2 regions of the Aureimonas phyllosphaerae genome follow, and region 1 is predicted to be linked to the other one. Evidence: riboswitches for the same ligand, from Rfam matches in the RefSeq annotation. Region 1 holds a riboswitch; the other holds the start of a gene.
The links. Region 1 has a riboswitch for S-adenosylmethionine ahead of ACLNGM_RS10295 (O-succinylhomoserine sulfhydrylase). Riboswitches for the same ligand answer to the same signal wherever they lie in the genome.
Positions count from the first base shown of each region.

Region 2: linked by a shared signal. The riboswitch ahead of ACLNGM_RS11355 (hypothetical protein) and the one ahead of ACLNGM_RS10295 (O-succinylhomoserine sulfhydrylase) in region 1 are both predicted to bind S-adenosylmethionine.

Region 1 covers NZ_CP181348.1:2,185,119-2,188,506, forward strand. The annotation lists gene apaG (Co2+/Mg2+ efflux protein ApaG) at 1-328, opposite strand, end outside; gene ACLNGM_RS10295 (O-succinylhomoserine sulfhydrylase) at 435-1,631, opposite strand; SAM riboswitch at 1,688-1,763, opposite strand; gene ACLNGM_RS10300 (2'-deoxycytidine 5'-triphosphate deaminase) at 1,855-2,937, shown strand; tRNA gene ACLNGM_RS10305 (tRNA-Gly) at 2,986-3,060, shown strand; gene ACLNGM_RS10310 (calcium-binding protein) at 3,358-3,388, shown strand, end outside.
Region 2 covers NZ_CP181348.1:2,412,149-2,415,536, forward strand. The annotation lists gene ACLNGM_RS11345 (PLP-dependent aminotransferase family protein) at 1-898, opposite strand, end outside; gene ACLNGM_RS11350 (DMT family transporter) at 1,033-1,890, shown strand; gene ACLNGM_RS11355 (hypothetical protein) at 1,900-2,187, opposite strand; SAM-I-IV-variant riboswitch at 2,235-2,339, opposite strand; gene ACLNGM_RS11360 (diacylglycerol kinase) at 2,569-2,973, shown strand; gene ACLNGM_RS11365 (DUF2256 domain-containing protein) at 2,948-3,133, opposite strand; gene ACLNGM_RS11370 (SDR family oxidoreductase) at 3,227-3,388, shown strand, end outside.

The DNA of each region.
Region 1 (3,388 bases):
AGCTGCCGTCGATCGACTGCATCCGGTAGTGCCCGCGCATGATGCCGGACGGGGTCGAGAGAGGGCATCCCGACGTGTAGGTGAAGCTGTCGCCGGGTTCGAGGATCGGCTCCTCGCCGACGACGCCCGGCCCTTCCACCACCTCGACCCGGCCAAGACCGTCTGTGATCTGCCAGCGGCGCGCACGCAGCTGCACCGTCTCCCGCGAGCCGTTCTCGATCTCGACGCGGTAGGCAAAGACCCAGTGTCCCTCCGACGGATCGGACTGGTCGCCGAGGTAGGACGGGGTCACCCTGACGGTGATGTGGCGTGTGGTCGCCTGATACATGGCCTTCGAGTTCGTTGCAGGCGCCGTCAGCGCGAGAAAGGTCCTGCCGCAATCCGCAGACGATTGCGGCAAAACCGGGTCGGTGCAGCCGGAAGGCCGCTCATGGTCAGACGCTGGCGAGCGCCCGCTCGACGTCCTCGACGAGATCGGCGCCGTCCTCGATGCCGGCCGACAGACGCAGAAGTCCCGGTCCGATGCCGAGCTCGGCGCGCGCCTCATCGGTCAGGCTCTTGTGGGTGGTCGTCGCGGGATGCGTGATCAGGCTCTTGGCGTCGCCGAGGTTGTTGGAGATCTTGATGATCTCCAGTGCATTCGAGAAGCGGAACGCCGCCTCCTTGCCGCCCTTCAAGTCCAGCGCCAGAAGCGTCGAGCCGCCCGACATCTGGCGGGCGATGACCTCGGCGTCCGGATGGTCGGCGCGGCCGGGATAGATGACGCGCGAGACCTTCGGCGAGGCGGCCAGCGCAGCGGCGAGGCGAGCGGCGTTGGCCGTCTGCTGAGCGACGCGCAGCGGCAGGGTTTCGAGGCCCTTCAGCAGGCACCAGGCGTTGAACGGCGAGAGCGACGGGCCGGTGTGGCGGAAGAAGTCCTGCAACTCCTCGGCGATCCACTGGGCATCCGACAGGATGACACCGCCGAGGCAGCGGCCCTGGCCGTCGATGTGCTTGGTCGCGGAATAGATCACGACGTCGGCGCCGAGTTCCAGCGGCTTCTGCTGCATCGGCGTGGCGAACACGTTGTCCACGATGAGGCGAGCGCCGGCCTCGTGAGCGATCTCGGCGACGGCCCGGATGTCGATGACCTCCAGCGTCGGATTGGTCGGGCTTTCCAGGAAGAACAGTTTGGTCTCGGGGCGAACCGCCGCCTTCCACTGCGCGAGGTCGCGCCCGTCGACCAGCGTACAAGCGACGCCCGCACGTCCCAGCACCGTCTCGATGATGTAGCGGCAGGAGCCGAAGAGGGCGCGTGCGGCCACGACGTGGTCGCCGGCCTTCACCGAGCACTGCAGCGCGGCCGAGACGGCCGCCATCCCCGACGCCGTGGCCCGTGCGTCCTCGGCGCCCTCCAGCGCCATCATCCGCTCCTCGAACATGCGCGTCGTCGGATTGGCGTAGCGGGAATAGACGAAGCCGGGTTCCTCGCCCTTGAAGCGGGCCTCGGCGGCCTCGGCCGTCGGGTAGACGAACCCTTGCGTCAGGAAGAGGGCTTCCGACGTCTCGCCGAAGCCGGAGCGCATGGTGCCGCCGTGAACCATGGCGGTCGCCGGGCGCAAGGGGCGGGCTGCGTCGTTCTTCTTCAGCATGGACGTCTCCGAGGCCGCCTTGCAAACGGGACAACAGACGCGAAGAAGCCGCTCGGGGGTGAGGCGAAACGGCCTTTAGCGACTTGTTTTACGTGGCTGCAAGCCGGCCGGCAAATCACCACGAACGCGGCGAGCCTTAATCCTGTCCGCAGCCGAAATCAATCCGCCCGTTTCCAAGCCTCGCCGGGCCTGCTAACGCGTGGATCAGCTTGGAGTTGAGTTCATGGCCGGCGGAATCCTTCCCGATCGCGATATCGCGCAACTGTCCGCGGACGGGCGCATCGCATCCGAGCGTCCCTTCGACGCCGATCAGATCCAGCCCGCCAGCCTCGACCTCCGGCTCGGCGCGAAGGCCTATCGCGTTCGCGCGAGCTTCCTGCCGGGCCGTGGCAATCTGGTGGAGGCCAAGCTCAGCCGTCTGTCGATGCACGAGATCGACCTGTCGGGCGGTGCGGTCCTCGAGACGGGCTGCGTCTACATCGTGCCTCTGCAGGAAGCGCTCGATCTTCCGCCCGAGATCCGCGCCGCGACCAATCCAAAGAGTTCCACCGGCCGCCTCGATATCTTCACCCGCGTCCTGTCGGACGGGGCGCAGGAGTTCGACAAGATCCCGGCCGGCTACCGGGGTCCACTCTTCCTCGAGATCAGCCCCCGCACGTTCCCGATCGTGGTGCGCCCGGGCTCGCGGCTCACCCAGATCCGCTTCCGCACCGGCGACGCGCAGCTTCTCGAAGCGGAGCTTTCCGCCCTCCACGAGACCGAGCGACTGACCAGTGCGGCGGATGCCAACATCTCCGGCGGCGGTATCGCGCTGTCGATCGATCTGGCCGGCGACCAGACGGGCCTCGTCGGCTACCGCGGCAAGCGGCACACCGGCGTCGTCGATGTCGACCGCCGCGCCGCGCTCTCGATGCTCGACTACTGGGAGCCGATCCGGCGTGGGGCGGTGGGCGAGCTCGTTCTCGATCCCGACGAATTCTACATTCTCGTCTCGAAGGAGGCGGTGCACGTGCCGCCCGCCTTTGCCGCCGAGATGACGCCCTTCGACCCGCTGGTCGGCGAGTTCCGCGTCCATTACGCGGGCTTCTTCGATCCGGGCTTCGGCCATTCGGGGGCGGGCGGCTCGGGCTCGCGCGCCGTGCTCGAGGTGCGCAGTCACGACGTGCCCTTCATCCTGGAGGACGGCCAGATCGTCGGGCGGCTCGTCTACGAGCGTATGGCGAGCCCGCCGGACCGCCTCTACGGCGCCGATCTGAAGTCCAACTACCAGGCGCAGGGCCTCAAGCTCTCCAAGCATTTCATCTGAGGGACGCTTGACGCCTCGCAACCTTGCGGGCAGTGTCCCACCTCGAGCGCGGGCGTAGTTCAGCGGTAGAACGCCAGCTTCCCAAGCTGGATGTCGTGGGTTCGATCCCCATCGCCCGCTCCAAATTGAAGTCGCTTCTCCGATGCTTTCCGAGGATATGCCGGGCACGCGTCTTGTTGTCGCGTCACGCCTTCCGCTGCGGTCCCTGGACGATCCCGACTCAGTTGCCGGAGTCTGATCGATGATCTGCAGGTGACGTGGGGGAAGGCCGATCCTGCATCCCATACAATTGTAGAGAACGGTCGGCGCGGCAGCGGGATGACCTGCAAACATCTATTCGTTAACGAGCCTATAACATCGTATTGACTTTCTGGTGAGCGCTACGTCATCGTGCCCTAAGCGTTTGGGGAGAAGAGGCGCATGGCTGCGGTCACGTTCAACTACAGGCTCG
Region 2 (3,388 bases), 230 kb from region 1:
GGACGCGCTCCAGGCCGTCGAGATCGGCAAGGCGCGGTGTCGGCTCCGGCTCGAAGTCGGCCAGGATTTCGTCCTCGACGATGGCGATGTCGTAGGCGGCTGCCGCGGCCAGCACGCGATGGGCCACCGCAGGCGACAGGCTGGCGCCGGTCGGGTTGTGGATCGCTGAGTTGGTCACGTAAAGGCGCGGCCGGTGACGTTCCGCGAGTTCTGCGAACGAGGCTGGGTCCGGGCCTATGGGTGTCATCGGCACTCCGACGACCGTGACGCGGTGGGCGGACAGGAGCGCGCGGAAGTTGAAGTAGCAGGGATCATCCACCAGCACGGTCTCGCCGGTCCGCAGAAGGAGACGGCAGATCAGATCAAGCGCCTGTGTGCCAGAACCTGTCAGCAGCACCGCATCAGGCCCGACGTCGAGGCCTTCCGCCGCGAACTGCCGGGCCAGCAACTGGCGAAGCGGTGCATGGCCTCGTGCGGAACCGTAGTCCGTCAGGACCGCGTCCCCGGCGCGCGCGGCTCGTCGCAGGGCCCGGCGCAGCGCCTCGGTCGGCATCCAGTCGGCCGGTAGCCAGCCGCATCCGGGCTTTGCTGCCTCCGGTTCGGCGTCGAGCGACTGGCGCGAGACCCAGAACGGATCGATGGCGCGCTCCGCATCGCCGCGCGCGGTCGTGAGAGGTCGCGGCGCGGGGCTGCGCGCGACGAACACGCCGGAGCCCGGCCGTGCCCGCACCACGCCTTCCGCCGCCAGGCGCTCGTAGGCCTCCGCGACGGTCGACGGCGAAACCGAGAGGCTGGTGGCGAGCGCGCGAATGGACGGCAAACGGTCGCCCGCGGCAAGCCCGCGAGCGGCGATGCGATCGCGCACCGCATCCATCACCTCGTCCGTGCGTCGACCCATCGCCGCCCTCCTGCCGTCAACCGTACTATTCCGATAAACCATACGGTTCGAAGAAATTGTATGCCTTCTGTATCTCCTCCAGCGAAGCGGCGACGGGTTACGCCAAAGGCCTGAATAGTCGGCGGGGCGTTGCGATGAGATCGGTGGCGGGCTGGGGAAGCGGACTTCTCGGAGTGGTCATTTTCAGCGGTTCACTTCCGGCCACGCGTGTCGCGGTCACGGATCTACCGCCCTTGTTCCTGACATCGGCGCGGGCGTCGATCGCGGCCGTTCTGGCCGCCGGTCTCCTCGGCCTGCTTCGCCAGCGGCCGCCGGAACGCCGTGATCTGCCGGGTCTCGCGATCGTCGCCCTCGGCGTCGTCGTCGGCTTCCCGCTACTCACCGCGCTCGCCCTGCAGACGGTGACCGCATCCCACTCGGTCGTGTTCATCGGCCTCCTGCCGATGGCGACCGCCCTGTTCGGCGTCCTGCGGGCGGGCGAGCGGCCACGGCCGGCCTTCTGGCTCTTCTCCAGCCTCGGTGCCCTCCTTGTGTCGGGCTTCGCGGTTGCCCAGGGCGGGCGCGGCTCCTGGCAGGGCGACGGCTTCATGGTGGCTGCCATCGCCGTGTGCGGCCTCGGCTATGCCGAAGGCGCGCGACTGTCGCGCCGGATCGGCGGCTGGCAGGTGATCTCTTGGGCGCTGGTCCTGTCGCTGCCGGTGATGCTCGGGCTGCTCGCCTGGACCACGCCTGCCAGCTTCTCCACGGTCGGGGCGCCGGCCTGGGCCGGCCTTGCCTATGTCTCGGTGTTCTCGATGCTGATCGGCTTCGTGTTCTGGTACCGGGGACTGGCAAGGGGCGGCATCGCGGGCGTCGGCCAATTGCAGCTTCTCCAGCCGTTCTTCGGCCTTTCGCTGGCCGCGCTCGTGCTGGGCGAGCCGGTGCCGGCATCGATGGTCGCCGTCACGCTCGGCGTCGTCGCCTGCGTCGCCGGGGCGCGGCGCTTTGCCTGAACCGGGCGGTCAGGCCGCGAACCGCACGCGCTCTTCGACGCGATCGATCGCGAAGGTTTCGAGAGCCCAGTCGATCCCTTCGTTCCGCCGGTCGCCGTCAAGCGCACGCTCGAGGAACACAGTGCGGCGGTCGCGCGGATCGAGACGATAGATGCCCGCCCAGTCATCGTGGAATACCATCCAGATTTCGCCCGGCCGTTTGGCATGGCCGGTGCCGGGATGCCGCGACAGGCCGAGGAAACGGCTTTCGCGGCCAGCGTCGGCGAGAGGGTGGGATGCGGTCGTCGCGTCGGGCAAACTCGTGTCTCCGCCAGTCGTCGCGGGACCGATATGCAAGATATGGCGAGGCTCCGATTGGTTGCCGGTGCGGCCACATCCTCCTTGCGGAGCGCCACCTTGCCCGGACGGCAGGTTGGCGTTGGACATCGGTCCAACTCTTGATGCTGGCGCAGGCCTAGCAGATCGGAGCGGAAGCTGCAACTCGGTAGAAGGAGGGAGGCAGCCATCCGGGCAACCCGAACACGACGAGTTGTGCGGCAAGGGGCGATGCATCGACTAGAGAAGGGAATGCGAAACGGGTCGAAGGTCGGTCGAAAGCCATTCTCTCGCCATTCGCCTGCCGTAGCGCGGCTTGTGCGTCGCGCGAGTTGCCGACTCAACCCCTCGAGCACCTCCCCCATGTCCGATCCCGAAACGTCCGCCGGCCTCCCGCCCCCCAAGTTGAAGGGCATCGAGCACATTCTGGCGGCGGCCGGCTATTCGATCAACGGCGGGCGGCGGCTCCTGCGCGAGCCGGCCTTCCGGCACGAGATCCTGTTCGGACTGGTGCTCGTCGTGCTTCTGGCGCTCCATGGCGCCTCCACGGCCGCCTTTCTCATCCAACTCGTTCTTCTGGCGATCCTCGGCGCGATCGAGGCCGTCAACACGGCGATCGAACTCATCGTCGACCGCGTGTCGCCGGAGTTCTCGGCCTTTGCCAAACACGCCAAGGATCTTGGGTCCTTCGCGGTCTTCTGCCTGCTCGTCGCCAACGCGGCCTTCTGCGCGGCGGTGCTCCTCAAGGATTCGACGTCGTTTCTCTGAGGTCGCCGGCGCGGCGGCGCTTGGCCTCGGCGCGGCAGCGGTCGGAGCAGTAGAGCACCTCGTCCCAGGTCTTCGCCCAGGCCTTGCGCCAGACCATCGGGCGTCCGCAGTTGAGGCAGGTCTTCTGCGGCAGGTCGGCCTTTCGGCGCATCTTGGCCATGGGTGTCCTCGCGCGGTCTGGTCGCAGGAACCGAACCATGCGGCGCGCGGTTCCAGCGCAGCCATCGGCATTGGGTGGGCGTGGAGGACCAGGATGCTGCCATCGCTGCAGACGGGCTATCGGGCTCTCGTGTTCGGCGCCACAGGGGGCATCGGCAGCGCGGTTCTGCAAGCCCTGCAGGCGGACGAGCGCTGCGGCGAGGCCGTCGGCCTGTCGCGGCGCGACGGCTTCGACCTCGAGGACGAGACCTCGATC